Regions from separate parts of the Hydrogenophaga sp. GW101-3F08 genome, predicted to be linked through region 2. Evidence: predicted binding sites of a transcription regulator. Region 2 holds the regulator's gene; each other region holds the start of a gene.
What was found. The regulator FNR, encoded in region 2, switches genes on or off when oxygen is low (the NO sensors DNR and NnrR bind a similar motif). The targets are predictions, from matches to a motif close to TTGATNNNNATCAA.
Positions count from the first base shown of each region.

Region 1: a site for FNR is predicted at 2,489-2,502, ahead of AC07YZ_RS10880 (hemerythrin domain-containing protein). Genes of this name have one in related genera too.
Region 3: a site for FNR is predicted at 2,774-2,787, ahead of ubiM (5-demethoxyubiquinol-8 5-hydroxylase UbiM). Genes of this name have one in related genera too.
Region 4: a site for FNR is predicted at 5,348-5,361, ahead of cobA (uroporphyrinogen-III C-methyltransferase). Genes of this name have one in related genera too.

Region 1 covers NZ_JBWKZP010000003.1:299,373-306,625, reverse strand. Annotated here, with positions in the region: gene AC07YZ_RS10890 (hypothetical protein) at 1-144, shown strand, start outside; gene gorA (glutathione-disulfide reductase) at 291-1,721, opposite strand; gene AC07YZ_RS10880 (hemerythrin domain-containing protein) at 1,880-2,434, opposite strand; gene AC07YZ_RS10875 (3-hydroxybutyryl-CoA dehydrogenase) at 2,711-3,562, opposite strand; gene AC07YZ_RS10870 (GMC family oxidoreductase) at 3,781-5,424, shown strand; gene AC07YZ_RS10865 (antibiotic biosynthesis monooxygenase family protein) at 5,611-5,910, shown strand; gene AC07YZ_RS10860 (LysE family translocator) at 6,001-6,630, opposite strand; gene rocF (arginase) at 6,650-7,253, opposite strand, start outside.
Region 2 covers NZ_JBWKZP010000002.1:801,413-808,665, reverse strand. Annotated here, with positions in the region: gene thrS (threonine--tRNA ligase) at 1-772, opposite strand, end outside; gene aceA (isocitrate lyase) at 1,008-2,339, opposite strand; partial or broken gene AC07YZ_RS09405 (IS3 family transposase) at 2,719-2,840, opposite strand; gene AC07YZ_RS09400 (sulfite exporter TauE/SafE family protein) at 3,014-3,673, opposite strand; gene hemN (oxygen-independent coproporphyrinogen III oxidase) at 3,746-5,125, opposite strand; gene fnr (fumarate/nitrate reduction transcriptional regulator Fnr) at 5,305-6,024, shown strand; gene AC07YZ_RS09385 (hypothetical protein) at 6,124-6,417, opposite strand; gene AC07YZ_RS09380 (nitrogen fixation protein FixH) at 6,495-6,791, opposite strand; gene ccoG (cytochrome c oxidase accessory protein CcoG) at 6,834-7,253, opposite strand, start outside.
Region 3 covers NZ_JBWKZP010000008.1:52,822-60,074, reverse strand. Annotated here, with positions in the region: gene chrA (chromate efflux transporter) at 1-981, opposite strand, end outside; gene AC07YZ_RS18960 (chromate resistance protein ChrB domain-containing protein) at 978-1,916, opposite strand; gene AC07YZ_RS18955 (Spy/CpxP family protein refolding chaperone) at 2,104-2,718, shown strand; gene ubiM (5-demethoxyubiquinol-8 5-hydroxylase UbiM) at 2,824-4,038, shown strand; gene AC07YZ_RS18945 (bifunctional acetate--CoA ligase family protein/GNAT family N-acetyltransferase) at 4,226-6,904, shown strand.
Region 4 covers NZ_JBWKZP010000002.1:277,217-284,469, reverse strand. Annotated here, with positions in the region: gene AC07YZ_RS06995 (Lrp/AsnC family transcriptional regulator) at 1-324, opposite strand, end outside; gene ahbB (siroheme decarboxylase subunit beta) at 308-1,318, opposite strand; gene AC07YZ_RS06985 (cytochrome D1 domain-containing protein) at 1,388-2,662, opposite strand; gene AC07YZ_RS06980 (c-type cytochrome) at 2,659-3,003, opposite strand; gene AC07YZ_RS06975 (c-type cytochrome) at 3,014-3,328, opposite strand; gene AC07YZ_RS06970 (cytochrome D1 domain-containing protein) at 3,488-5,209, opposite strand; gene cobA (uroporphyrinogen-III C-methyltransferase) at 5,422-6,270, shown strand; gene AC07YZ_RS06960 (nitrate- and nitrite sensing domain-containing protein) at 6,367-7,253, shown strand, end outside.

The DNA of each region.
Region 1 (7,253 bases), on a different contig from region 2:
GCCGTGATGCTGGCGCTGGCGGTGCATGCGCTGAGCAAGAGCGTCTCCGCGGGCCTGGTGGGCGGTGTGCGCTACCTGGCCTGGCTGGCACCGGGGCTGTGGGCGCACACCGCGCTGGGCATCGCCTTTCTGTACGGGATGTGAGCGATTCGAAGGCTACGCGGCCCCCTCGGGGGTCAGCGACCCGCGCAGCGGTGGAGCGTGGGGGTCAGCAGATTCGCCGCCGGGCCGCCCCAAGGCGAAGCGGCCCCCTCGGGGGCAGCGACCCGCGCAGCGGTGGAGCGTGGGGGTCAGTTCTTCACGGGCTCGCGCATGGTCACGAACTCTTCTGCCGCCGTGGGGTGGATGCCGATGGTGCTGTCGAACACGGCCTTGGTGGCACCGGCCTTCATGGCCACGGCAAAGCCTTGCACGATCTCGCCGGCCTCCGCGCCCACCATGTGCAGACCCACCACGCGGTCGTTCGCACTGTCCACCACCAGCTTCATGAGCGTGCGCTCGGTACTGCCGGAGAGCGTGTGCCTGAGCGCCTTGAACTCGCTGCGGAACACCGTGATCTGGCCGAATGTCTCGCGCGCGGCGGCCTCGGTGTAGCCCACGGTGCCGATGTTGGGGTGGGTGAAGACGGCGGTGGGGACGAACTCGTAGCTCATCTCGCGCGCGGGCTTGCCGGCCACCGGGCCGAGCACCTGGTCCACCACCACCATGGCCTCGCCCAGCGCCACCGGCGTAAGCTGCATCCGGTTGGTCACGTCGCCCACGGCGTAGATCGAGGGCACGTTGGTCCGGTAGTGCGCATCGACCACGATCTCGCCTTGCGCGCCCTGGGCCAGACCCACAGTCTCCAGCCCCAGCCCTGCCACGTTGGGCACGCGGCCGGTGGCGTAGAGCACGGCGTCGGCCAGCACCTCGCCGCCACCCTCGAGTTCCACGCGCAGGCCGTCGGCCGTGCGGTGGATGTCCACCACACCGGCGTTCAGGCGCAGGTCCACGCCGGATTTGAGCATTTCGGCCGCGACGAAATGGCGGATCTCGTCGTCAAAACCGCGCAGCACCTGCTCGCCCCGGTAGAGCTGGGTCACGTGCGAGCCCAGGCCGTTGAAGATGGAGGCGAACTCGCAGGCGATGTAGCCCCCGCCCACCACCAGCAGGCGCTGCGGGAACGGCTCCAGGTCGAAGATGTCGTTGGAGGTGATGACGTGTTCGCGACCCACGAAGTGCGGCACGTGGGGCGTGCCGCCGGTGGCGATCAGGATGTTCTTGGCGGTGAAATTCTGGTGGCCGGGGCTGCCGTCGGCGTTGATCGTGGCCAGGCCCACGCCGTGTTCGCCCTGCACGCGCGCAAAGCCGTCGAACACCGTGACGCCCGCGCCGCGCAGCAGATTGCTGTAGACGCCGTTGAGGCGGCCGATTTCCTGCGCTCGGTTGGCCTTGAGCGTGGCCCAGTTCAGCGTCGGCAGGGCGGGCTTGCCGCTCGGGTCGAGGGCGCCGAATTCCCAGCCGAAGCCCAGGGACTCGTGGAAAGCGTCGGCGTAGTGCGCGGCGTAGCTGTAGAGCTTCTTCGGGATGCAGCCCACGTTCACGCAGGTGCCGCCCAGGCCGTCGGTGCCCAGGGTCTCGGCCAGGGCCACACGGGCACCGCGCTGCGCGGCCATACGCGCGGCGCGCACGCCACCACTGCCACCGCCGATCACGAAAAGGTCAAAGTCGAACGCGCTCATGGGTCAAACATCCCGTCTCAACACGGCCCGGGCGCCCCGGGCCTGGGGCCATCTTACGCGGCGAATGGTGGCCGTGGAGCCCCGGGGACATGCCGGTGGCCCGCCGGTGCCAAGGGGCGGTTGCTGAGCCGGCTGCTTCGGAACGGACGGGCGGGGCCTCATGCCCTGGCCAGCACCTCGGGGCGCAGCAGCGTGCGGCGACGCGCCATTTCGCGGCCCATGCCCGCGGTGTCGTAAGCGGCCAGCCGTTTTTTGGCTTCCGGGTAGGCGATGGCCTCCTCCAGCACGATGTGGTCGAGGTACAGGGCCTCGAACACGTCGAGCGCATGGCGCAGCTCCTGGGTGTCGAACCAGAGGTTGCCGTTGGCGGCGGCCTCCAGCGAGGGCGCGATCTGCAGCCAGTTTTCCTCCAGCCAGCCGTGGTCCTGCGTCAGGTGCTCGGCGGCTTGCACCACCTCGGGGTTCGGGCTGGTCCGCAGCGAGGGAAAGATGTGCTTTTCCTCGTCCAGGTGGTGCTGCCGGGCCTCGCCGTTGAAGTAGGTCAGCACCCGGCGCGCCTTCTCGCGGGTGGCCTGGTTCAGGCCCCCGCTCTCGATCGCGTCCACCAGCTGGTGCAACTGCCGCAGCTGCTGCTGGATTTCCCGGTGTGTGCTGTCGAGGAACTCGAAGACGGCGGTGGCGGCGAAGACGGCGGACGTGGAGGCGGCGCACATGTGGAACTCCCCAAAAAAGGTGGTTCCATTATGAAAACGCCACGCTGCCGCCACTTGATTTGGCGCAAACAAAAAGCCCGCCGAAGCGGGCTTCCGATGAGCTGCAAAACGCAAACCAGGCCTCCGGCGCACCTGCCCGACAGCCGAACCTACGGAGCCCCTGCCTGACAACCAAGCCTCTGGCGCACGTGCCCGAACCCAGGATGCCGCGGAACCAGCTTCGCCGGGCCGCAGGCATCGCCCCCTGGGGGGTGACGCCGCAGGCGGCGCGGGGGGTCAATACGTGTACACGCCCCGCCCGGTCTTGCGGCCCAGCCAGCCCGCGGCCACCATTTCCTTCAGCAGCGGCGCCGGGCGGTACTTGCTGTCGTTGAACTCGGCCATGTAGACGTTCATCACCGCCAGGCACACGTCCAGCCCGATCATGTCGGCCAGGGCCAGCGGGCCGATGGGCTGGTTGCAGCCCAGCTTCATGCCGGCGTCGATGTCTTCCGGCGTGGCCAGGCCTTCGGCGAGCACGAAGAAGGCCTCGTTGATCATGGGCACCAGGATGCGGTTGACCACGAAACCGGGCGCGTTCTTCACCGTGATGGGCGACTTGCCCAGCGCCTCGGCCAGCGCCTTGACGGCGTCGTGCGTGGCGTCGCTGGTCTGCAGGCCGCGGATGATTTCCACCAGCGCCATCATGGGCACGGGGTTGAAGAAGTGCATGCCGATGAAGCGGTCGGGGCGCTGCGTGGCGGCGGCCAGCTTGGTGATACTGATCGAGCTGGTGTTGGTGGCCACGATCACCTCGGGTGCCAGCAGGCCGTCGAGCTGCTGCAGGATCTTGACCTTGAGGCCTTCGTTTTCGGTCGCGGCCTCGATCACCAGTTGCGCGCCCTTGAGGTCGTCGTAGTTCGTCGAGCCCTGGATGAGCGCGAGCGCCGCGTCCTTGTCGGCGGCGGTCATCTTGTCCTTCTTGATCAGGCGGTCCAGGCTGCCGGCGATGGTGGCCAGGCCCTTGTCGACCGCGGCCTGCGCGATGTCGACCATGACCACGCGGATGCCGCTGACGGCGCAAGCCTGGGCGATGCCGTTGCCCATGGTGCCCGAGCCGATGATGCCCACGGTTTGAATGCTGCTCATGTGGTGTTCACTCCTGAAATGGCGAAAAAAGCCATTGTCGGTCCTTCGCCGCCCGGTTCCTGGGGCGCGTCGGTCCCGCAGGCGTCATGAACGCCATCATCTCTAGGCTGGCACGCCTACCCGCGTGCCCGGGCCCTGTGCTACCTTGCCGCCAGTCGCTGGGCGCGGCGGTCCGTGTGACCCGCCGTTTCCGCACCAGCCCCAGGAGACCCAACAACATGTACGACTACCTCATCGTGGGCGGCGGTTCCGCCGGCTGTGTGCTGGCCTCGCGCCTGAGCGAAGACCCACAGGTCCGCGTGGCCCTGCTCGAAGCCGGCCCCGCCGACAAGAGCGTGCTCATCCACTGCCCGGCCGGGCTGGCCGTGATGGCCAAGTACGAACTCAACGGCTGGGGCTATGCCTCCGTGCCACAACCGGGCCTCAACGGCCGGCGCGGTTACCAGCCCCGAGGCAAGGTGCTGGGCGGCTCCAGCTCCATCAACGCCATGATCTACGCGCGCGGCCACGCGCAGGACTACGACGCCTGGGCCGCCGAAGGCAACCCGGGCTGGTCTTTCGCCGATGTGCTGCCGTACTTCAAGCGCGCCGAGCACAACGAGCGCGGCGCCGACGCCTGGCATGGCCAGGGCGGGCCGCTCAACGTGATGGACCTGCGTTCGCCCAATCCGTTTCTGCCCGCCTTCATCGAAGCCGGCCAGCAGGCGGGCCACCGGCTCAACACCGATTTCAACGGCCCCGAGCAGGAGGGCATCGGCCCCTACCAGGTGACGCACAAGAACGGCGAACGTTTCAGCGCCGCCAAGGCCTACCTGACGCCGCACCGGAACCGCCCGAACCTGAACGTGATCACCGACGCGCTGACCACGCGGGTGCTCACCGAGGTGGTGGACGGCCGGCCCTGTGCCGTGGGTATCGAGTACCGGCCCGATGCCGGGCGCGGCGCCTTGCAGAGCCTGCGCCTGAAACCCGGCGGCGAAGTGGTGCTGAGCGCCGGCGCTTTCGGTTCCCCCCAGCTGCTCATGCTCTCGGGCATCGGCCCGGCGGATCACCTGCGTGAACACGGCATCGGCGTGGTGCACGACCTGCCGGGCGTGGGTGCCAACCTGCACGACCACGTGGACGTGGTGATGGTGGTCAACGCGCCCAAGGTCACCGACCTGTTCGGTCTGTCCTGGCCGGGCGTGGTGAAGATGGTCAAGGGCCTCTTTGAGTGGCGGCGCCAGCGCAGTGGCCCACTCACCACCAACTTCGCCGAAGCCGGCGGTTTCATCAAGAGCCGTCCCGAGGAGGCGATCCCCGACCTGCAGCTGCACTTCGTGGTGGGCAAGCTGGTGGACCATGGCCGCAAGACGGTGCTGGGCCACGGGTATTCCTGCCACGTCTGCCTGCTGCGCCCCAGGAGCCGCGGCACGCTGCGCCTGGCCAGCGCCGACCCGCAGGTGGCGCCGCTGATCGACCCGGCCTTTCTGCAGGACGCGGACGACACGGCGCGCCTGGTGCGCGGCTTCAAGCGCATGCGCGAGTTGCTGCAGCAACCCGCGCTCGCGCGCCACGGCGGCGTCGAGTCTCGCGCTTCCGCCCAGGCCCAGAGCGATGCGCAGATTGAGCAGTTCATCCGCAACCACGCCGACACCATCTACCACCCGGTGGGCACCTGCCGCATGGGCCCGGACGCCGGGGCGGTGGTGGACGCGCGCCTGCGGGTGCACGGCGTGGCGGGACTGCGGGTGGTGGACGCCTCTGTCATGCCCAGCGTGGTGGGCGGCAACACGAACGCGCCGGTGATCATGATGGCCGAGAAGGCGGTGGACATGATCAGAGAGGAGCACCCTCAGCGCAGCTTCGCGTCACCTCCCTGAGGGGGCAACACCTGCAGTCCGGCAAAGCCGGCCCTGCGGTGTTCTGGGTTACGCTCACCCTCCCATGTTTTCAAACCTCTTTCCCGGCGCGCGTGCCTGAACCGAGGATGCCGTGGACCGGCTTTGCCGGGCCACAGGCATCGCCCCCTGGGGGGTGACGCGAAGCGGCGCAGGGGGAGCCTCCAGATGATTCTTGAACACGCCGACATCCGCATCGACCCTGCCCGGGCCACCGACTTTGAAGCCGCCATCACCCGCGCCGCCAGCACCGTGATTGCCCTGGCCAAGGGCTTCCAGGGTTACAAGGTCAACCGCAGCATCGAGAGCCCGGGGCGCTACATCCTCACCATCTACTGGGACACGCTGGAAGACCACATGGTGGGCTTCCGCCAGTCGCCTGCGTTCGCCGAATGGCGCGCCATCGTCGGCCCATTTTTCGTCCAGTCGCCCGTGGTCGAGCACCTGGAGCTGGTCAGCAAAAGCTAGGGCGGCGGGGCATTTCCGGCGAGCGTGTCTGAGCCCGGAATGCCGCGGAGCTGGCTTTGCCAGGCCGCAGGCGTCACCCCCCAGGGGGGATTACCTTCGCAATCCGGCCAGCACGACGCCGAAACCGATGAACACGCTGCCGGCCACGCGGTTGATCCACCGCGCGGCGCGCGGCCGTTGCAGCCAGCGCCGGGCATGGCTGGCCAGCCACACGTAGGTGAGCAGGCACGACACCGAGGCGCACATGCTGAGCGACACCAGCGTGGCGAACTGGGGCAGCAGGGGCTGTTCGGGCTGCACGAACTGTGGGAACAGTGCGCCAAAGAACAGGATGGCCTTGGGGTTGGTGAGCGAGACCCACAGGCCCAGGCGGAACATCTGCGCGTCGCCCGCCGGCGGCGCGTCGCCCTGGGCCGCGCTGCCCAGATCCAGCCCGTCGCGCGAGCGCAGCATGCGCACGCCCAGGTACACGAGGTAGGCCGCGCCCACCCACTTCACCAGCGTGAACAGCCAGGCCGAGGTGTGCAGGATCACGCCCAGGCCGAGGATGGAGGCGCCGGCCAGCAGCAAAAGCCCGATCTGGTTGCCCAAAGTGGAGTACAGCCCGGCGCGAAAGCCGCGCGTGGCACCGTTGCGCAGCGCCAGCAGCACGGCCGGCCCCGGGGTGGCGGCGGTGAGCCAGGTGATGAGGCTGTAGGCCAGCAGCAGTTGCAGGGTCATGGTGGTCGCCGCTGCGCCGTCAGGCGCGGGGAGCGGTCTTGCGCATCAGCGTCGATTTGCCGAACAGGCTTTCGATCAGATCGACCGCGAGCTCGGCGGTGCGGTTGCGCACGTCCAGCGCCGGGTTGAGCTCCATCACGTCCAGCGAAGCCAGGCGCCCGGTGTCGGCGATCATCTCCATGCACAGCTGCGCTTCGCGGTAGGTCGGGCCGCCGGGCACGGTGGTGCCCACGCCGGGCGCGATCTCGGGGTCGAGGAAGTCCACGTCGAAACTCACGTGCAGGTGGGTGTTGTCGTCCACACCCATGAGCGCCTGCTCCATGGTGTGGCGCATGCCCATCTCGTCGATGTAGCGCATGTCGAACACCTCCAGGCCGGCTTCGTGGACCAGGCGTTTCTCGCCCGCGTCCACGCTGCGGATGCCGATCTGGCGCACCGCGCTCGCGCCGATGGCCGGGGTGGTGCCGCCGATGCCGGTGAGCGGCGCCGGGCCATGCCCGCACAGCAGCGCCACCGGCATGCCGTGGATGTTGCCGCTGGGGGTGAGCGCGGCGGTGTTGAAGTCGGCGTGCGCGTCGAGCCAGAGCACACGCAGTTGGCGGCCGGTTTCGCGGCAATGCCGC
Region 2 (7,253 bases):
GTTCGTCAATGTGAAACAGATCGAGCTCACGCCCGAGCTTGCGGTGGTCGCGCTTCTCCGCCTCTTCGAGCATGGTCAGGTGCTGCTGCAGTTCATCCTTGGTCGCCCAGGCCGTGCCGTAGATGCGCTGCAGCATTTCGTTGCGGTGATCACCACGCCAGTAGGCGCCCGCCACCTTCATGAGTTTGAAATGTTTGAGCTTGCCGGTACTGGGCACGTGCGGGCCGCGGCACAGGTCTTCGAACGCACCTTCGCGGTAGAGCGACACATCCTCGTTGCTGGGAATGCTGGCAATGATCTCGGCCTTGTAGTGCTCACCCAAGCCTTTGAAGTACGCCACCGCCTCGTCGCGCGGCAGCACTCGACGCACCACCGGTTCGTCCTTGGCGGCCAGCTCGGCCATGCGCTTCTCGATCGCCACCAAGTCGTCGGGCGTGAAAGGCCGCTTATAGGAGAAATCGTAGAAGAACCCGTGTTCGATCACCGGGCCAATGGTGACCTGGGCATCCGGAAACAGCTCCTTGACGGCATAGGCCAGCAAGTGGGCGGTGGAGTGGCGAATCACCTCCAGACCGTCTGTGTCTTTGGCCGTCACGATGGACAGCGAGCTGTCCTGCGTGATCTGAAAACTGGTATCGACCACCTTGCCATCGATCTTTCCCGCCAGAGCGGCCTTGGCCAAACCAGCACCGATCGAGGCGGCAACCTCGGCCACGGTGACCGGGCCAGAAAACTCGCGTTGTGAGCCGTCAGGGAGCGTGATGTGCAACATGGGTGTCCAGAAACAAAAAAGCGCGGCAAGGGCCGCGCTGGAGTGGAGAGAAAGAAAAGAGAATCGGGCAGGCGCGAACTGCTGGCCTCAAAGGGCCTGGAGAAGCTTCTCCTGAGTTCGCGGTGTCATAACCAGATTGCCTTTCTCGCTCTTGCTGATTCGAAGAGCTTGAATTTTCCCACAAAAAAGCCCGGGACAGGCCCGGGCTTCGTCTCCTCACCGCTCGGGGGCGCTTTTAGTGGAACTGCTCTTCTTCGGTCGAGCCGGTCAAGGCTTTCACGGAAGACGAACCGCCTTGGATCACCGTGGTGACGTCGTCAAAGTAGCCCGCGCCGACTTCCTGCTGGTGCGACACGAAGGTGTAGCCCTTCTCGCGCGCGGCGAACTCAGGCTCCTGCACCATCTCCGTGTAGTGCTTCATGCCTTCGCCACGGGCATAGGCATGGGCGAATTGGAAGGTGTTGAACCAGTTGATGTGGATACCGGCCAGCGTGATGAACTGGTACTTGTAGCCCAGCGCAGCCAGATCCTCCTGGAAGGAGGCAATCTGCTTGTCGTCCAGGTTCTTCTTCCAGTTGAAGGACGGCGAGCAGTTGTAGGACAACAGCTTGCCAGGGCAGGCGCCTTGCACGGCCTGGGCGAACTCGCGGGCAAAGCCGATGTCGGGCACGCCGGTTTCGCACCACACCAGATCGGCGTAGGGAGCGTAGGCAATGCCGCGGCTGATGGCCTGCTCCAGGCCGTTCTTGACGCGGTAGAAGCCTTCTTGCGTGCGCTCGCCGGTCAGGAAGGGCTTGTCGTTGGCATCGTGGTCGCTGGTGATCAGGTTGGCGGCTTCGGCATCGGTGCGGGCCAGCACAATGGTGGACACCCCCATCACGTCGGCGGCGAAGCGCGCGGCGATCAGCTTTTCGCAGGCTTCCTGCGTGGGCACGAGCACCTTGCCACCCATGTGGCCGCACTTCTTCACAGCGGCCAGCTGGTCCTCAAAGTGCACGCCGGCGGCACCGGCGGCGATCATGTTCTTCATCAGTTCGAAGGCGTTGAGCACACCACCAAAACCAGCCTCGGCATCCGCCACGATGGGCAGGAAGTAGTCGATGAACTCAGGGCTGCCCGGCTCAATGCCACGGCCCCACTGGATCTCGTCGGCGCGCTTGAAGGTGTTGTTGATGCGGCGGACCATGGTGGGCACCGAGTCGTAGGCGTAGAGCGACTGGTCGGGGTACATGGTTTCGCTGGTATTGCCATCGGCGGCGACTTGCCAGCCCGACAGGTACACGGCCTCCAGACCCGCCTTGGCCTGCTGCATGGCCTGACCGGCGGAGATGGCGCCAAAGGCGTTGACGTAGCCCTTCTTGGCGCCGCCGTTGACCTTGTCCCACAGCTTCTCGGCGCCACGCTTGGCCAGCGTGTGCTCTACCTGCATGCTGCCGCGCAGACGCACGACGTCCGCTGCGGAATAGCCACGCTTCACGCCCTTCCAGCGGGGGTTGGTTGCCCAGTCCTTTTCCAGGGCGTCGATCTGCTGCTGACGGCTCAGTTGCTCGTTGAGGGATTGGGGCATGTGTTCACTCCATGAGGTTGATTGAAAGGGGTCGGCGGGTGCGTTCGAGAACGCGATGCCGGTGAAGAGACTTTAAGTCTTATAGAAGACTTTGAAAATCTCTTATGTCTTATATAAGACAAATATTTTTCTTTTTAAATTCAACAACTTTCTATCATAATTTCTCAATGCGAAAACATTTCTCTCGTATTGAGAAAATTTCTTGCGGCGCACCATTTCATGATTTCATATAGAGAAAATTGATTCTCTCATCCTGAGATGGTCAGAGTCCCTTCTTCTTTCTTTCAGGGTTCTGCTCTTGACAGGACATCGGATCCCTCGGCCCCCTGCGCGACCTATTCCGCACGCAACAAGCATCGGCGTGTTCCAAGCATGACGTGAGACGCTCGCGCTCGCCGCCGGTCAAGCCATCGCGCAGGCCGGCATCGATCTCTCCGCGCTTGCCCCATTCGAGCAAGTCCGCGACACGCAGCCAATATGGGCGGCCATCGATTCGACGGCCTCGCGGGCGGGTGTATTTACGTCATGCCCCATCAGCAATGATGGCCATTGCCGTGCCGTTCACGGGGGAACCACTGACTACATCACAGAAAATTGCGTTTGCCATCGCGCCCGACTCGGCCCGGTGTTGGCAACGCTTCCAGAACGATGAACTTAAGCGACCTGAAACAAAGTCAAGCGCACCACAGCCCTGTCGGATGCGTGATGCCCATCCACAGCGCCCAGCCAGACGTGGCCGCCAGCGCCAATCCAGCCAAACGGATTCCCCATGCGCCCGAGCGGCCACCACGCAGACGCAGCAGCAACCACGGTGCAGCGGTCAGCGAGACAGAGGTTCCAAGGGAGAACAGCGCCATGATGGCCGCGCCCTCCAGCGCATTGGCCGAGAGCGACGCCACCAACAGCGCCGAATACAACAGGCCACAAGGCATGAGTGCCCAGGCAACGCCCAGCACCACCGGAGCACGCTGCCCCAATGTGGTCAGTACGGGCCTGGCTTTGCGCCAGACGGTTTGCCCCAGATTTTCGATCCATGCCGGCTGGCGCGCCTGCCAGATCAGCACGGCCCCCAGCACCAACGCCCCGACATGAAACATGGTCCAGACCGGACGTATGGCGGTGGTATTCGTGCCCAACCATGCCAGCCCTTGCACCGAGCCGGCGGCAAAGGCACCGAACAAGGCATAGCCGACCATGCGACTGAGCTGGAACGTCCACAAGGCGCGCGTGCTCCGCTCACCAGCGGCACGACCGATGCCTGCGCAGGCCGCGCCACACATGGCGACGCAGTGGGGCCCGCCGGCCAGCCCCATGAAAAGGGCCGTGATCGCCATTGAAGTCTGCATGAGGGCACTGTAGCGCAGTCGGCAGCCCAGGGTGCTTCGGGCTTCGAGTCGAACAAGCGATCAGATGATCTTGGAGAAACGTGCCCGGTCCTGGTCCACCTGCAGGTTCTTGTCGAACACCATGGCAATGGCCCGCACCAAGAACCAGCCCGTGGCCGTCACCTGCACACCACTGTCGTCGATGGTGACCAGCCCATGTTCGGCCAACCCGGCCAGCGCCTCCAGTTCGCGCGCGAAGTACGTCTTGAAATCGATCAGGTGTCCAAGTTCGATCGACTCGTACTGGAGCTGCCCCTGGCACATGATGGACATGATCACCGACCGGCGCAGCAGATCATCGCGGGTCAAGGCCAACCCGCGCACGATCGGCAGTCGCCCCTGATCGAGCGCGTCGTAATACTCCTCCAGCGTCTTGGCGTTTTGGCTGTAGGTGGCACCAATGCGACCGATGGCCGAAACACCCAGCGCGATCAGGTCACAGTCTGGCTGGGTGCTGTAACCCTGGAAGTTTCGGTGCAAGCGCCCCTGCCGCTTGGCCACGGCCAGCGCATCGGTCGGCAAGGCAAAGTGATCCATGCCAACATAAACGTATCCAGCGCCCATCAGCGCATCGAGCGAGGCCGACAGCATGGACAGCTTGTCACCGCCGCTGGGAAGCTCCGCAGAGATGATGCGTCGCTGAGGCTTGAAACGCGAGGGCAGATGCGCATAGGCGTAGAGCGCAATGCGATCCGGGCGCAGGGCATTGACTTGCGCCAGCGTGCGGGAGAACGACTCGGGCGTCTGCAGAGGCAGGCCGTAAATCAGATCGACATTGACCGACTCAAACCCGATCTTGCGCGCCGTGTCCACCAGCGCGAACACCTGCTCGGCCGGCTGTACGCGGTGGACCGCCTTTTGCACAGCGGGGTCAAAGTCCTGCACGCCAAAGCTCAGGCGGTTGAAACCCAGTCTGGCCAGGGTCTGCAGGCGCTGGTCGGTGACGGTTCGGGGATCGACCTCGATCGAGTATTCGCCGCCTGGCACCAGTGTGAAGTTTCGCCGGATCATGGCCATGAGGTCTTCGAGTTCGGCGTCCGAGAGGAAAGTGGGTGTGCCGCCACCGAGGTGCAACTGTGAAACACTGTGCCCCTGACCGAAATGCTGGACCTGAAGATCGACTTCACGCGACAGGTAGCGCAGATACTCGGCGGCGCGCTCATGGTGCTTGGTGATGACCTTGTTGCAGGCGCAGTAGTAACAAACCGACTCGCAGAACGGGATGTGCACGTAGAGAGACAGGGGCAACGCCATCGACCCGGCCCGGCGTTGCTCCAGCGCCTGGACATAGTCCTGCTCGGTGAAGGCTTCAACGAAACGATCAGCGGTCGGATAAGAGGTGTAACGCGGTCCGGGGACGTCGAATCGCTTGAGCAATTCGTTGGAAATGGCATGACTCACAAACAATTCTCCAGTTCTTCAGCTTTACTGTGCATCATGCACAGGGCGAGCCCCTTGATCTTGATCAAGCCCACCCGTCATACTCGGGTTGACCCTGAGTTCCCGTCTCTGGAAACCGATGCTCGCTCGACAGGCTGCGGAACCATGGGGTAAGCTCGGGCTGCAATTCCGGGAAAAATATGGACGTTCATAGCATCAAAGTCGCCTGTTCAAGCTGCAACCTGCGCGAGTTGTGCTTACCCATGGGATTGAATTCCGAAGAGATGGACAAGCTCGACAGCGTGATTTCTTCGCGACGCAGGATCAAGCGCGGAGCGGCGCTGTTCAACACCGGTGACAAATTCACCTCGTTGTATGCGGTTCGTTCAGGTTTCTTCAAGACCTGTGTGACCACGGCTGACGGCCGGGACCAGGTCACGGGCTTCCAGATGACAGGCGAAATCATTGGTCTGGACGGCATCGTCAGTGACCACCATTCCTGCGATGCGATTGCGCTGGAGGACGCCGAGGTCTGCGTCATGCCGTTTGACGATGTCGAGCAGCTGTCGAGAGAGTTCACAACCCTGCAGCACCATGTGCACAAGATCATGAGCCGTGAGATCGTGCGCGATCACAGCGTCATGTTGTTGTTGGGCAGCATGAGGGCGGAAGAGCGGCTGGCCGCCTTCCTGCTCAATCTGGTACAGCGCCTGCATGCCCGAGGCTTCTCGCAGTCGGAGCTGATTCTTCGCATGACCCGGGAAGAAATCGGGAGCTACCTCGGCATGAAGCTTGAGACGGTGAGCCGCACGTTCTCGAAGTTCGTCGAGGAAGGCACGATCGAGGTCAAGCAACGCTACGTTCACATCAAGAACACCGACGCGCTCAAACAGATCGTCAACCCACAGTCCTGTCGCTGAACTCAGGCAGCGGCTTCTGGCCCGCATCCGGCATACCCCAAAAACCAAGCCCCGCCGAGACTGCTCGGGCGGGGCTTGATTTTTGAGCAACAAACTGCTTCAGGAACACGAACCGTTCTTGGCACAGTCGCGAGGTCGCTCCTCCAACGGAACGGGACAACGGTTGACCTCGAACGGGGACATGGACAAGAGCGCTGTGAGTGAGCTCGACACCATGGTCACCAGCCAGAAAACAAAGAAGGCCATCGTATAGACGGCCTGCCTGGACATCTCCAGCGGTTGCCCGAACCAGTGCAGATCACTGGGATCGACCATGGCAAACACGATCATCTCCAGTACGGCGGCCACCAGAAAAGCCGGCCATGCAATCCACATCCATCGCTGAGCCCACATTGTTTTGTCTCCTTGGGTTCTGTCGCTGACTCGGAGGTTGTCGTGATGCGCCTCACGAAGCTTTGATCATCACACACCTATTCGTCGGTTGGAACCACCGGTGAGGCCGCGTGATTGCGCGCCTGGTGGGCGGGCTGCAGCTGGATCAGCGCGTCAATGCGGGCCTGCCCTTGCAGCGACCGCGCGACCTGGAGGTTGCGCTCGTAGTCTTCCTTGTCGAGCACGGGATCGGCGCCCTTCACCGCAATGACGGCGGTGATGATGCTCGCGACCACCACCAGCAATGGTCCCCCCACCACCAGCCACATGTGGGGAACGCGCCACCAGGAGACAGAAGGCTTAGGGTCCGGATTTTTGAGGGTTGCGGTATTCATTGAAGACTCCAGAGTGGTCGGTGGATGGGCGACGTCCGCATTTCAGCGCGGGATAAGAAAGGCTGCTTTTTCGGTTACCTGGGATGCCTCATCCCCTGTGGACCGGATCTCGAAGTGGATCGGGTGGGACCCGCTGGGTGCCGTATCGGGTGGCACCTGCACCCGCAGCACCGCAGACCGGACTTCCGTGGGCAACACTTCAATCTCGGCTTCCGACGCGATGGTGATGCCCTGCAACCCCGACACGCTGATCACGTAGCGCTGCGTGCTTTCGGTCGCGTTCATGACCTGCAGCCTGAACACGTTTTCGATGCGCCCCTGCTCCACCATGCGAGCCAGCACGCCGCGATCACGAATGACGTCGACCTTGAGGGGGGTGCGCAAGAAGAGGCTGATCATCACGGCGAGGGTGATGGTCAGCAGAATGCCGGAATACACCAGGACCCGTGGGCGCATCGCGCG
Region 3 (7,253 bases), on a different contig from region 2:
CACGTAGGCGCCGACAAAGCCCACGAAAGCCACCACCATGATCAGCGGGCCCGGCGTGGTCTCGCCCAGGGCCAGGCCATCGATCATCTGCACCGGCGTGAGCCAGCCGTAGTGCCCCACCGCGCCCTGGACCACGTAGGGCAGCACGGCGTAGGCCCCGCCAAAGGTGAGCAGCGCCGCCTTGGTGAAGAACCAGCCCATCTGCGTGAACGTGTGCTGCCAGCCCAGCAGCACCGTCAACAGGCCCATGGGCACGGCCCAGAGCACCGCGCCCACCACCACCACCCCCGCCAGCCGGCTCCAGCGGAACCGGGCGTGCGCCGGTGGCGGGGTGTGGTCGTCGATCAGCGCCGGGCCGTACGAGGCGCCGCTCTGCCCATGGCCGCCACCGGTGGCGAAGTGCCGGGGCGCCATCCGGCCCCCGACGTAGCCGACCAGGGCGGCGGCGGCGACGATGGCCGGGAACGGCACGTTGAGCGCGAAGATCGCCACCAGCGAGGCCGCCGCGATGCCCCAGAGCCAGCGGTTTTTCAGCGCCCGCGAGCCGATGCGGTAGGCCGCCTGCAACACGATCGCCGTCACCGCGGGCTTGATGCCGTAGAACAGCCCGGCCACCCAGGGCACATCGCCGTACGCGATGTAGACCCACGACAGACCGATCAGGATGAACAGCGAGGGCAGCACGAACAACACCCCGGCGACGATGCCGCCCCAGGTGCGGTGCAGCATCCAGCCGATGTAGGTCGCCAGCTGCTGCGCCTCCGGGCCGGGCAGCAGCATGCAGTAGTTCAGCGCGTGCAGAAAGCGCCGCTCCGAGATCCAGCGCCGGCGCTCCACCAGCTCCTGGTGCATCACGGCGATCTGCCCGGCCGGCCCCCCGAAGCTGATGAAGCCGAGCTTGAGCCAGAAGGCAAAGGCCTGCCAGAAGCTGGCCGCCTCGGGGGGCGCCAGGCCGGCTTCGGCGGTGGGCGTGGGGTTCATGGTGGGGGGTCGCCTGGGGTGAAGCTGGCCAGCAGGCCGTCGAACACGGCGTGGGCCGTGGCCAGCAATTGGTCGTCGTCGGTGATGGCGTCGCGCAGCCCGGCCAGCACGCTTTCCACGCCCGCCGCCTCGGGCGGCTGCACGCCGCCGACGTCGAGGAAATGCACCAGCTGGCCCAGGCGCACCAGCGCCGGCTGCTCCAGCCCGAAGCTGGCCAGCAGCACCTCGAACGTGACGCGGGCGCCGACGTGGCTGAACCGGGCGCCGTCGAAGTCGAAGCCCAGCGCATCGGCGGGGCAGTCGCGCGGGTCGGCCAGCCAGTGCAGGCGGGCCTGCCGGTCGATGAAGCGCTGGATCAGCCAGGCGCTGGCCAGCCGGTCCACCCAGGGCCGTTGCCGGGTGGCCCAGCTGCGGCCCTGGTGATCGGCCAGCGCCAGGCGGGCAATGGGGCCTTCGACGGCCCGCGGCTCGTCGGGGGCCGCCGCGCGGGCGCAGGCCAGCTCCAGCTCCACCACGGCGGCCTCGGCCTGGCGGCGGGCTTCGCCGGGGAAAAAGTCGATCTCGCCCAGGCTCCCCAGGGCCTTGCGCAGCTTGCGTGCCTGCTTGAGCGCATCGAGCGGCTTGTCCGTGCCCAGCGCCTGGCGCACCCGGGCCACCTCGGCGAGCAGGGCGGCGTAGTCCACGCTGCGGTCGAACAGACCCCGGAAATTCGCCTGCGGCGGTTCCTCCATGCGCAGCACCAGGGCGGTCCCGCCGGCGTCGCGCACATCGGCCGCCAGGCCGTCGAGCGTGGCGCGGCAGGTCCCGGTTTCGGGCAGCACGTACACACCGTCGCGCAGCACCGCCGCGCCCGAGGCCTTGAGCGCTCGCCAGGCCCGCATGCGCACGGTGGTGTTCTCGGTGGGCAGGCTGGTGATGAGGGATATCCAAAACATGATGTTTACTATTCTTCATTTTTGTAGAAAAGTAAACACATATTTTTCCCAAGGGAAACGGAACAAATCTTTACAGAGCGGCAGCACAGCCGCACAAGGCAGAAACACGCGGCGACCACACTGGCATCACTCCACGGCAACCCTCGCTTGTGGAAGCCCAGGTCCATCAGCATCTCCAGGAGTGATCATGAAACTGTCCCCGAAACGCGCCCTCATCGCCGCCGCCCTCGCCACCGCCTTTGTCGGCATCTCGGCCACCGCCATCGCCCAGGGCGCGGCTGGCGTGCCCAGCGACATGCGCGCCCAGCACATGGCGCAGCGCGTCGAAGCCGGCACCCCCGACGCACAACAAGCCGAGCAACGCCACGCCCAGCGCATGGAGCGCATGCACAAACGCATGGCCGAGCGCCAGGCCCAGCTCAAGGCCGAACTCAAGCTCAGCCCGGAGCAGGAAGCCGCCTGGAGCGCCTTCGTGGCGCGCACCGCCCCCGAGCCCCGGGGCCCCATGGCCGGCGCGCGTGAAGACTGGTCCAAGCTGACCACGCCGCAGCGCCTGGACAAGATGCAGGCGCTCAGGGCCGAGCGCGACGCGCAGATGGCCAAGCGCATCGACGCCACCAAGAGCTTCTACGCGGCCCTCACGCCCGAGCAGCAAAAGGTGTTCGACGCCCAGGCCCATGGCGGCTTTCGCCACGCCGGCATGAAGGGTGAGCGCGGCATGGGCCGCCACGGTGGGGGCATGGGCGGCCACCACGGCATGGGGGGCATGGGCTGCGACAGCCCGGCACAACCGCGCAGCTGATCGCCTTCGCGCGCCCCGTTGCCACCACAGCCCCGGCACGCCGGGGCTGTTTCACTTGACCTGAGTCAATCCGCACCCGGCGGCCAGCCGATAAGCTGCCCCGCCATGGACTTCGACCTCATCATCATCGGTGCGGGCCCCGCCGGCCTGTGCCTGGCGCGTGCGCTGCGCGGCAGCGGTCTGCGCAGCTGCCTCATCGAACAGCAGCCCCGCGAGTCGCTGCAGGACCCCGCTTTCGACGGCCGGGAAATCGCCCTGACCCAGCACAGCGCCGAGCTGCTGCGCCAGCTCGGCATCTGGCCGCTGCTGGGCGAGGCCCACGTCGCGCCGCTCAAAGACGCCCTGGTGCTCAACGGCGGCTGTGGCCCGAACCAGGCGCGCATGCTGATCAGCCACCGCCTGAGCCCGCGCTCCGAGCTCGGCCACCTGGTGGCCAACCACCACATCCGCCGCGCCGCCTTCGCCGCCGCGCTGGCCGACGGCGCCGGCGACGGCCCGCCGCCCGAGCTGCGCTGCGGCGAACAGGTCGTGCGCATCCACACCGACGCGCGCGCCGCCCAGGTCACCCTGGGCAGCGGCCAGACGCTCAGCGCCCGGCTCGCCGTGGCCGCCGACAGCCGCCACTCCAGCACCCGCCGCGCCATGGGCATCCCGGCCGACATGCACGACTACGGTCGCACCATGCTGGTCTGCAACATGACGCACGAGCAGCCCCACCACGCCACCGCCTGGGAGTGGTTCGACCACGGCCAGACGCTGGCGCTGCTGCCCATGAACCCCTGCCCCCGGACCGGCCAGCACCGCTCCTCGGTGGTGCTGACCCTGGCCAGCCACGAACTGCAGCCCCTGCTGGAGCTGGACGAAACGGCCTTCGGCCAGGCCATGACGCGGCGCTTCGGCCAGCAGCTCGGCGCCATGCGGCTGGCCAGCACGCGCCACGCCTACCCGCTGGTGGGTGTGTGGGCGCGCCGCCTGGTGGCGCAGCGTTTCGCCGCCGTGGGCGACGCCGCCGTGGGCATGCACCCGGTCACCGCGCACGGTTTCAACCTCGGCCTGCGCAGCATCGACACCCTGGCCAGCGCCCTGATCGCCACGCACCAGCAGGGCCAGGACATCGCCTCGCCCGCCCTGCTCGAACGCTACCAGCAGACCCACCAGCGCGCCAGCCGAGGACTGTACCTGGCCACGCACGCGGTGGCCACGCTCTACACCCGAGAACAGACGCCCGCGCGCTGGCTGCGCCACGCCATGGTGGGCCTGGGCGAGCGTTTCACCCCGTTCAAACGCGCCATGGCCGCCAGCCTGACCGGTCTGGCCTGAGCACCCGGACACCGCTTGCCCCCCATCCGCGCGGCGCACCTGAAAACCCCATTCCCCCACTCCCCGCTGCACGAAACCTTCGCACGGGGCGCATGATCTCCAGCCAGAACGACCCCCCATTGCCCCAGCCCGGCGCCCGGGTCACCTGAGGACCCAAGGGCGCGTGCACCACCGGCGCGAGAGCCCCATGGACAAACACTACCTCACCCCCCTGTTCCAGCCCGACACCATCGCGGTGTTCGCGGGCAAGTCCGACGAGCCCGAGACCCAGACCCCGCAAGCCCGGGGGCTGCTGGGCGCGCTGCGCGCGCAGCGCTTCAAGGGCACGCTGGTGTTCCTGGACATCCACACCACCGGCACCCTGGCCGATCTGGCGCAGACCCGCGCCGACCTGGCCATCATCGCCCTGCCGCCGCTGGAGGCCATCGCCGCGCTCGAAGTGGCCGGGCGCATCAAGTGCCGCGCCGCGCTGGTCATCGGCAGTGGCACGCCGGCCCTGGAGGCCGCCGAAATGCACCGCGTGGCGCGCCGCCACGGCATGCACCTGCTCGGGCCCAACAGCCTGGGCCTGCAGCGCACGCGCTGCCTGCTCAACGCCAGCGTGGCCGGGCCGCTGGCCGCGCCCGGGCCGCTGGCCCTGGTGTCGCAGTCGGGTGCGCTCACCGCCTCCATCCTCGACTGGGCCACCGAAAACGCGGTGGGCTTCTCCACCGTGGTCTCGCTCGGCCCCAACACCTCGGTGGACATCGCCCAGGTGCTCGACTTTCTCGCCTCCGACGCCCAAACGCACAGCATCGTCGTCTATCTGGAAGGCATCTCCAGCGCCCGCCGTTTCATGAGCGCGCTGCGCGCCGCCGCCAACGCCAAACCGGTGATCGTGCTCAAGGCCGGCCGCAAACCCGCCGGCAACCTGGCCGCACAGACCCACAGCGGCGCCATCGTCGGCGCCGACGACGTGTTCGACGCCGCCCTGCGCCGCGCCGGCGCGGTGCGCGTGCGCTCCTTCGTCGAGCTGTTTTCGGCCTCCAAGTGCCTGGCCTCGCGCTACCGCCCGGTGGGCAAACGCCTGGCCATCGTCACCAACGGCGGCGGCCCCGGTGTGCTCGCCGCCGACTGGGCCAACGAAATCCAGCTCGAGCTGGGCAAGCTCTCCCCCGAAACCGCCCAGGCCCTCAAGCCCCAGCTGCCCCCGCTGGCCTCGCTCAGCGACCTGATCGACCTGTCGGAAGAGGCCAACGCGGAGCACTACCGCGCCGCGATCGACGCCGCCGGCCACGAAAAGACGGTGGACGGCATCCTGGTGGTGCATTCGCCCAAGGCCGGCATCGACCCCACGGCGGTGGCCCAGGCCATGGCCGAGCTGAAAAAACGCCTGGGCAAGCCGCTGCTGTGCTGCTGGATGGGCAGCGCCTCGGTGGCCGCCGCGCGCGAGGTGCTGGCCAGCGCCGCCATCCCCAGCTTTCGCACGCCCGAGGCCGCCGTGGGCGCCTTCGGCAACATCGCCAGCTTCTACCAGAACCAGCAACTGCTGCAGCAGACCCCGCCGCCCCTGTCCGCCCTGGCCAAGCCCGACATCGAGGGCGCGCGCCTGCTGATCGAAAACGTGCTCACCGAGCGGCGCAAGGTGCTCACCGAAATGGAGTCCAAGGCCCTGCTCTCGGCCTTCCACATCCCGGTCACCCAGACCATCCTGGCGCGCAGCGCCAACGAGGCCATGATGATCGCGACCCAACTGGGCTACCCGGTGGCGCTCAAGATCGACTCGCCCGACATCAGCCACAAGAGCGACGTCAACGGCGTGGCGCTCAACGTCATGAACGCCGTCGGCGTGCGCGACATCTACAACACCATGATCCAGGCCGTGGCCAAGGTGCAGCCCGGCGCCCGCATCAACGGCGTGACGATCCAGAAAATGGCGCGCAACAAGCGCGGGCGTGAACTCAACGTGGGCCTGGTCACCGACGACCCCTTCGGCCCGGTGATCGCGTTTGGCGCCGGCGGCACCATGATCGAGCTCATCAACGACCGCGCCATGGAGCTGCCCCCGCTCAACCAGTTCCTGGCGCGCCGCCTGATCGACCGCTCGCGCGTGGCCGAAACCCTGGGCGAGTGGCGCGGCGCCAGCGCGGTGGACATGGACGCGCTGGAACACGTGCTGCTGCGCGTCTCGGAAATGGTCTGCGAGCTGCCCCAGCTGCGCGAGATGGACATCAACCCCATCATCGTGGACGAATCGGGTGCGGTGGCGGTGGACGCGCGCATCGTGATCGACAGCGCGCCGGCCACGGCGCGCAACTACGCCCACCTGGCCATCCTGCCCTACCCGGCGCGCTACGAGCAGATCTGGCCGCTGCGCGGCGGTGGCGAATACACCATCCGCCCGATCCACCCCGACGATGCCCAGATGCTGCAGGACCTGGTGCAGAACCTGTCGCCCGAGAGCCGCTATTTCCGCTTCGTGTCCTCGCTCAAGGAACTGCCCGCCTCCATGCTCTCGCGCCTGACCCTGATCGACTACGACCGCGAAATGGCGCTGGTGGCCATCCACCGCAGCCGCCAGACCGACGCCGAAGGCGAAACCGTGGAAACCGAGCGCGTCGTCGGTGTGTCGCGCTACATCACCAACCCCGACAAATCGAGCTGCGAGTTCTCGCTGGTGGTGGCCGACGACTTCAACGGCAAAGGCCTGGGCTCACGCCTGATGCTGAGCATCATGGAAGAAGCCCGCGACAAGGGCCTGGCCGAGATCGAGGGCCTGGTGCTGGCCAACAACCCCGGCATGCTCAAACTCATGAAGGGCCTGGGCTTCACGGTCAAGACCTTCCCCGAAGACGCCGACTTCAAACTGGTCACGCACAGCCTGTGAAACCCGGCCGGCCGGGTGACCGCGCCGGAACCCAGCCTTGCAACCGCCCACCCGGGCGGTTTTTCTTTGTCCCTTGCTATCTCTCTATCTTCTTTAATTCAAATTAGTAGCAGTAGTAGAAGGGCTCGTTTTCTGTGGACAAGGCGCTTTTCCCATAGCGCGACAAGCACTTGGCGACCGTACAAGCGTGTGCAAACCGCCCCGCTGCCCAAATCCCGAAACGGGGACAACCCGGCTTACGGCACCTCTTCTGTGGACAACGCAAGGCTTGTTCAAAAGTTAATCACAGGGTTGTGATCAAGCTCCAGGCGAAGGCCTGGCAGCGCCGGTCCACCACCGACCCCAAGCC
Region 4 (7,253 bases), 520 kb from region 2:
GGCGCCGGGCTGGCCTGGGTGGGCCGATTCGCGGCGGTAGTTGTGCGCCACCTCGGCCATGCCGTCCAACTGCTTGGCGACGGCGTCGAAGCGCTCTTCGGGCACGGCCATCGCGGCCAGCACGAAGCGGCCACCGGCGCGTTCGATCTGGAACAGCGGGCCGAAGCGGGTCAGGTCGCCCTGCGACAGCAGGCGCTGCAGGCGCTGAATCACTTCGTCTTCGCTGCTGCCGAGCTCGGCGGCCACGTCGGCAAAGGGCCGGTCGCTGAGCGGGAAACCGCCGTGCAGGAAGCCGACCAGGCGGGCGTCATCCGGCGACAGCATGGGGCACCTCCTGTGGGGCCAACGGCAGCGCGCGAAAGCGGTGTGCGCCGGTCTGCTTGAAGCGGCGGGTGGAAAACAGCACAGCGTGCCGGTGCCCGGCCAACCCCGCGGCGGGCACCACGCGGTCGATCACGCGCTGCACCACGGCGCGGTCGGTGCCGTGCACCATGCCGTACAGGTTGTAGGGCCACTGCGGCGCGCGCTCGCGCCGGTAGGCCAGGGTCACGCCGGGCTGGCGCGCCAGCGCCTCGCCGCAGGCGTCCACCAGCGCGTCGGGCACGTCGAACACGGTCATGGCGTTGGCGGCAAAACCCAGCTCGTGGTGCCGCACCACGACGCCGAAGCGCTTGAGGGTGCCGGCGTCCAGCCAGTGCTGCAGCGTGTAGAGCACGTCCACCACGGAACGGCCGGTGGCTTCGGCCCAGGCGTCGAACGGGCGGGAGGTGATGGGCAGGCCCGCTTCCACCCGCGCGGCCAGCGCTTGGTCGGCCGCCGCGATGGGCTCGGCGTGGGCCACGTGCTGCACCCGCATGGGCATCAAGGCGGTGGTGTGGCGCAGATCGAAGCCAAGGTCGATGCGGTAGGCGCGCTGCATGCGCAGACGCAGCGCGGGCAGGCCGGTGGCGCGCTCCAGCGACAACACGGCCGCTTCCACGGCGGCAGCGTCGCGCCCGGTCATGACGAACCAGAGGTTGAATCCGTGCTCGCGTTCGTAGTTGTGGTTCACGCCCGGGTGGGCCGACACGGTGGCCGCGACCTCGTGCAATCGGTCGTGGGGCACCGCCATCGCCGCCAGCAGGGCAGCGCCGCCGGCCCCGGGCGCGAACACGCCGCCAATGCGGCTGATGGCGCCCGCGCGCTGCAGCCGTTCGCAGGCCGCGAGCACGTCCGCCTCGCGCAGGTCCAGCGCCTGGGCCATGTGCGCAAACGGATCGCGCACCAGCGGGAAGCCGTGTTGCCAGGGGTTGAGCAGAGCGAGGTCACCCGCGTTCACTGGACTACCCTCCGTGCTGCGCACTGCGGGGCTGAGCGCCTTCGGAACGGCCGGGCGGCGCTCATGGCTCTAGAACCCCACCCGCGCGGCGCGCGCGGTGAAGAAGATGCCGCTGGGCGCGGGCACGTCGAGCCGGGCGCGGGTGGCGAAGCTCTGTGTGTCGATGACGCTCACGCGGTTGTCGTCGCGGCTGCTGATCCACACCGCTTCGCCGCGCGGCGTGAACTCCATGTGCAGCACCGCCTTGCCGGGCTCCAGCGTTCGCACGATCTGCTGGCTCTGGGTGTCGATGACCTGAACGCGGTGGTAGTCGGGCACGGCGAAGTTCACCCACACCTGGCGCCCGTCGGGCCGCGCCATCACGAACACCGGTTGACCGGCCACGGGGATGCGGCCCACCTCGGCCCAGGTCTCGGTGTCCACCACCAGCACCTCGTGGCGGCCGATGGCGGGCAGGTAGGCGCGGCGCCCGGCCACGGCCCAGCCGCGCAGGTGCGGCATCTTGTAGACCGGCAGCGGCTCCTGGCCCTTGCCGTAGCCGCCGAGGATGCGCCGGACCTTGGGCTGACAAGGAAACGCCGGGCCGCCCCAAGTTTCCTTGCCCCCCTCGGGGGGCGGGCTGGGCGCAGCCCTGACCTGGGGGCAATCTTCTGCCCACAGGTCCAACTGGGCCAGCCCGTCTTCGCCGAACAGGCCGGCGATGTAGTGGCGGCCGTTGGGCGTGACCAGCGCGTCGTAGGGCTGGCGGCCGATGGCCTCGAATTTCTGTGTCTGGGGATGCTTCGGGTCCGAACAGTCGCTGACCCAGATCGCGTTGGCGTCGAACAGGCTGTAGGCGAAACGGCGGCCGGGCAGATCGACCAGGCCGACCACGCGCGACCGTTTTCCAGGGGCGTACTCGGCCGGAATATCGGCCAGCAGCTCCAGCGTGCGCGCGTCGAACACCTTCACGCCGCCGGGCGTGTAGTTCTGCGCCGCCACCAGCGTGCCGTCGGCGCTGATGGCGCCACCGATCGAGTTGCCGGCTTGCATGACGCGGCGCGTGATGCGCCGCTCCAGCAGGTTGACCTGCGTGAGGCCGCCGTCACGCCCGAACACGTAGGCGAACAGGCCGTCGCGCGAGAACACCACCGAGGCGTGCGACAGGTCGCCCAGGCCGGGCACCTCGCCGATCAACGCCTGCGCCGTGGTGTCCACCAGGTAGAGCGTGCCGTTGGCGCGGCCGATGACCACGCCGAGGTCGCCGGTGCCACGCAAGACGGGCGTGGCGCAACCCGCCAGACCGCCGAGCGCGGCGAAAGAAGACAGGGTGGCCGCAGCGGCCAGCCATTCACGGCGCTTCATGGTGCTTTCACCATTTCTTCAGGAAAGCCCTGGAGCAGGCGTTGTGCGATCCAGCGCGCCTCGGGCTCGCTAAGCATCGCCCGCCAGGGCGGCATGGGGGTACCCGGCCGGCCGTGAAAGATCACAGCGGCCAGGCTGTCCAGAGGAACATCGGCCAAGGCCTCGCGCGTCAGCGCCGGTCCCAGACCACCGGTCAGGCGCATGCCGTGGCACGAGCCGCAGTCCTGCCGCACCATGCGCACCAGCTCGCGCGAACGCGATGCATCGGGTGTGGTCTGTGCCAGGGCCAGCACAGGCCCCAGCAGCAGTGCGGACAGGACAACGGCGAAGCGCACGGTCATGCCTTCCGCATCAGGACTTCAGGATCACCGCGATGGCGTCCTTCAGGTCGCCATCGCCGATCTTGTCCGCCCCGTTGGGCGACATGGGGATCGGACCAAACACCCCCGAGCCGCCCTTGCGGACCTTCTCGAACAGCTTGGCCGCCACGTCCTGCCCCTTGTACTTGGCCGCAATGTCCTTGAACGCAGGACCGACCAGCTTCTTGTCCTTGGCATGGCAGGCCATGCAACCGGACTTGGTCAGGGCCGCCTCGCCGTCAGCAAAAGCAGCGCCGGACGTCAGCGCGAACGCCGCCATCACAGCAGCAGAAAGAAGAGATTTCATGGAATTCTCCAGATGAAAGAGGAAACAACCCAACAACGAAGTGACTTCATCCAGGGGCCCCGTGGAACCGGCTTCGCCGGGCCACAGGGGCCGTCCCCCCTCGAAGCGCCGCAGGCGCGCCACGGAGGGGGGAAGCCGCGTCAGCGGCGCAGGGGGGAGTTAGTACACATCGTGTTGGGTGTTATGCACGTTGAAGTGCCCCGTCGGCGTGATCAGGCGCGGGTCCTTGATCACGGCCTTGAGCTTGAGCGTCTTGTCGTCGACGATGACCAGCGCGCTCTCCTTGTTCTTGGCGCTCCACACCGAGAACCACACCTCGTCGCCCGCCTTGTTGAACTCGGGCTGCACGACGCGCTTGGCGCCGTCGTCCTTGATGCCCGCCCACTCGGCGATCGGCAGCACGACAAACCCCTTTTCGAGGTTGTTGATGTCGTACACCGCGACCGATTGCGAGAGCTTCGGGTCGGGGTTCAGCGGCGTGTCCGAGTACAGGTGCTGGCTCTTCGGGTGGCTCTTGATGAACAGCGCACCGCCGCCCTGGCCGGCGAGCGTCTGCACCACCTTCCAGGCGTTCTTCGGGTGCTTGACCGGGTCGGTGCCGATGAGCGAGATGGTCTCGTCGCCCAGGTGGCCGGTGGACCACACGGGGCCGAACTTCGGGTGCACGAAGTTCGCACCGCGGCCGGGGTGCGGGATCTTGCCCACGTCGATCAGCTGGGTGAGCTTGCCTTCCTTCAGGTCCACCGCCGCAATCTTGTTGCTGTTGTTGGCCGCCACCATGAAGTAGCGCTTGGTGGAGTCCAGGCCGCCGTCGTGCAGGAAGCGCGCGGTGCCGATGGTGGTGACCTTGAGCGCGTCGATGTTCGAGTAATCCACCAGCAGGGTCTGCCCGGTTTCCTTCACGTTCACGACGAACTCGGGCTTGTAGTGGCTGCCGACGATGGAGGCCACGCGCGGTTCGGGGTGGTATTCCTGCTTGTCGACCGTCATGCCACGGGTGGCCACGATCTTCAGCGGCTCCAGCGTGTCGCCGTTCATGATCACGAACTGGGGCGGCCAGTACGAACCGGCGATGGCGTACTTGTCTTCAAAGCCCTTGTACTTGCTGGTTTCCACCGAGCGCGCTTCCAGGCCGGTGCGGATCTCGGCCACGTTGTCGGGCAGCTCCATCCACAGGTCGATCATGTTGATCTTGGCGTCGCGCCCGATCACGAACAAATAGCGGCCCGAGGCCGACAGGCGCGAGATGTGCACCGCGTAGCCGGTCTTGACGATGTTGATGATCTTCTTGGTGTCGCCGTCGATCAGCGCCACTTCGCCCGTGTCCCGCAGCGTGGTGCTGAAGATGTTGGTGATGTTGAAGTTGTTCATCTTCTTGGTCGGCCGCTTCTCCGGCGGCACGATCACCTTCCAGGTCGCCTTCATCTGCTCCATGCCGAACTCGGGCGGGGTTGGCGGCTCGTGCTGGATGTAGCGCGCCATCATGTCCACCTCTTTTTCGCTCATCTCGCCGCTGGTCTGCCAGTTCGGCATGCCGGCCGGCGAGCCGTAGGCGATGAAGACCTTGAGGTAGTCGGTGCCCTTGCCCACCGTGATGTCGGGCGTGAGCGGCTTGCCGGTGGCGCCCTTGCGCAGCACGCCGTGGCAGCCCGCGCAGCGCTCGAAATACACCTTGCGCGCCACATCGAACTCGGCCTGCGTCATGGGCGGCGCCTTGGGGTTCACGCTCTGCACCATGGGCTCGGCGCCCATGGGCGAGCTGCCCGCCTGGTAGTTGGCCTCGGGCTGGCTGACGCCCTTTTTGTCCTGCGCGTGCAGGGCGCCGGCAACCAGCATGGCCGCCATCGCGAGCGAGCTCAGGATGATCTTGGTGGGTTTCATGGGTTTTTTCTCTCCGTCTCGGATCAGCTGTGGATGTGGCCCTCTGCCCTCCAGGGGTGTCAGACCCGCTCGCCTGGCTGCTGTCCATCGCCGGTCAACGAGCTGCATGCATCGTCGGACGGTGTGCGCGCCTTGTCCTTGAACTGGTTCAAGGACTCAGGGTTTACCCCCAAGAACAATGGGTGGCACACACATAACAAGGAGAGAACCCCATGAGCGTGATGGAACACGGCCACTGGCTGGCCCCGGGCTGGCCCGGGGCCGGCGCCGCCGACAACGACCGCCCCCCCGGCCTGGTGACGCTGGTGGGCGCCGGCCCCGGCGACCCCGAGCTGCTCACCCTGAAAGCGGTGAAGGCCCTGCAGGCCGCGAAGCTGGTGCTGTACGACCACCTGGTGAGCCCGGCCGTGCTGGACTTCCTGCCGCCCGACGCCGACCGCGTGTACGTGGGCAAGGAGTCGTCACACCACACCCTGCCCCAGGCCTCGATCATCGAACTCATGCTGCGGCTCGCGCGCAGCGGGCGCGCGGTGCTGCGCCTCAAGGGCGGCGACGGCTACATCTTCGGCCGCGGCGGCGAAGAGGCCCAGGCGCTGGCCGCGGCCGGCATCCCCTTCACCGTGGTCCCCGGCCTCACCGCCGCGCAGGGCGCCGCCGCCTCGGTGGGCATACCGCTCACCCACCGCGACCACGCCTGCGCGCTCGTGCTGGCCACCGGCCACACGCGCGACGCGCGCGGCCTCGACATGGACTGGCCCATGCTCGCCCGTCCCCGCCAGACCGTGGTGCTTTATATGGGCGTCCACAACCTGCCCGAGATCTGCCGCCAGCTGATCGCCCACGGCCTGCCGGCGCACACCCCGGCCGCGCTGGTGGAAAAAGCCACCCTGCCCGAGGAGCGCTGCATCACCGGCACCCTGGCCGACCTGCCCCAGCTCGCGCTGGCCCATGGCGTGAAGCCGCCGGCCCTCATCGTGGTGGGTGGTGTGGTGGGCCTGCGCGCCCAGCTCGCGCCCCCACCCGCCCGCCAGCAGGCGCCCCTGGCCACGGCCTTGGGCTGACAAACCTGGCGCCCGCACCGGGCGCGACCGGTCCGCACCGTGGTGGGGCACGAATATTGCTGCACCCCGCTTTGCATGACCCCCACCGCCCTGCCCCTGAAATCGGGCCTCAATTTCCTCATCGCCGCCAAGCGCTGCGAGATCGACGCCCTGCGCCAGCTCTCGCTCACCAGCGCGCTGGTGAACGTGACCGGCCGGCTGATCCACGGCCTGCAGCGCGAGCGTGGGCTGTCCAACCTGTTTCTGGGCTCGCAGGGCACCCGCTTCGCCGAGCCGCGCCAGCAGCAGATCGCCGACTGCCAGGCCACCGAAGCCGAGCTGCGCCGCTGCTTCGACAGCCTGGACACCCAGGCCGCGCACCTGGGCCACGGCGCGCGCCTGTTCAGCCGCATCGCCTACGCGCTGCAGGGGCTGGACGCCCTGCCCGCCCTGCGCGAGCGCATCGACACCCAGGCCTGGACGGCACGCGAATCCACCGAAGCCCTGGTGCGCCTGATCGCCGCCCTGCTGGCGGTGGTGTTCGAAGCCGCCGACAGCGCCAGCGACCCCGCCATCTCGCGCCAGCTGGTGGCCCTGTTCAACTTCATGCAGGGCAAGGAATTCGCCGGCCAGGAGCGCGCCACGGGCTCGGCCCTGTTCGCCAGCGGCCTGGCCAGCGGTGCCGAGCAGCAGCGCCTGCTGCACCTGATCGACTCGCAGGAGCGCTGCCTGCAGGTGTTCAAGGAATTCGCCAGCGACGAGCTGGCCACGCTCTGGGCCAGCGCCGACCGCGACACCGTGTCCGCCCGCGCCGAACTCGAGCGCATGCGCCGCGTGCTGTGCACCGCCCCCCACGGCAGCGCGCTCGACGCCAACCAGAGCCAGCCCTGGTTCGACTGCTGCAGCCTGCGCATGGACCGCATGAAAACGGTGGAAGACCGGCTTGCCGACAGCCTGCAGCGCCTGTGCGAGCACAAGACCCAGGCCGCCCTGGCCGAGCTGCT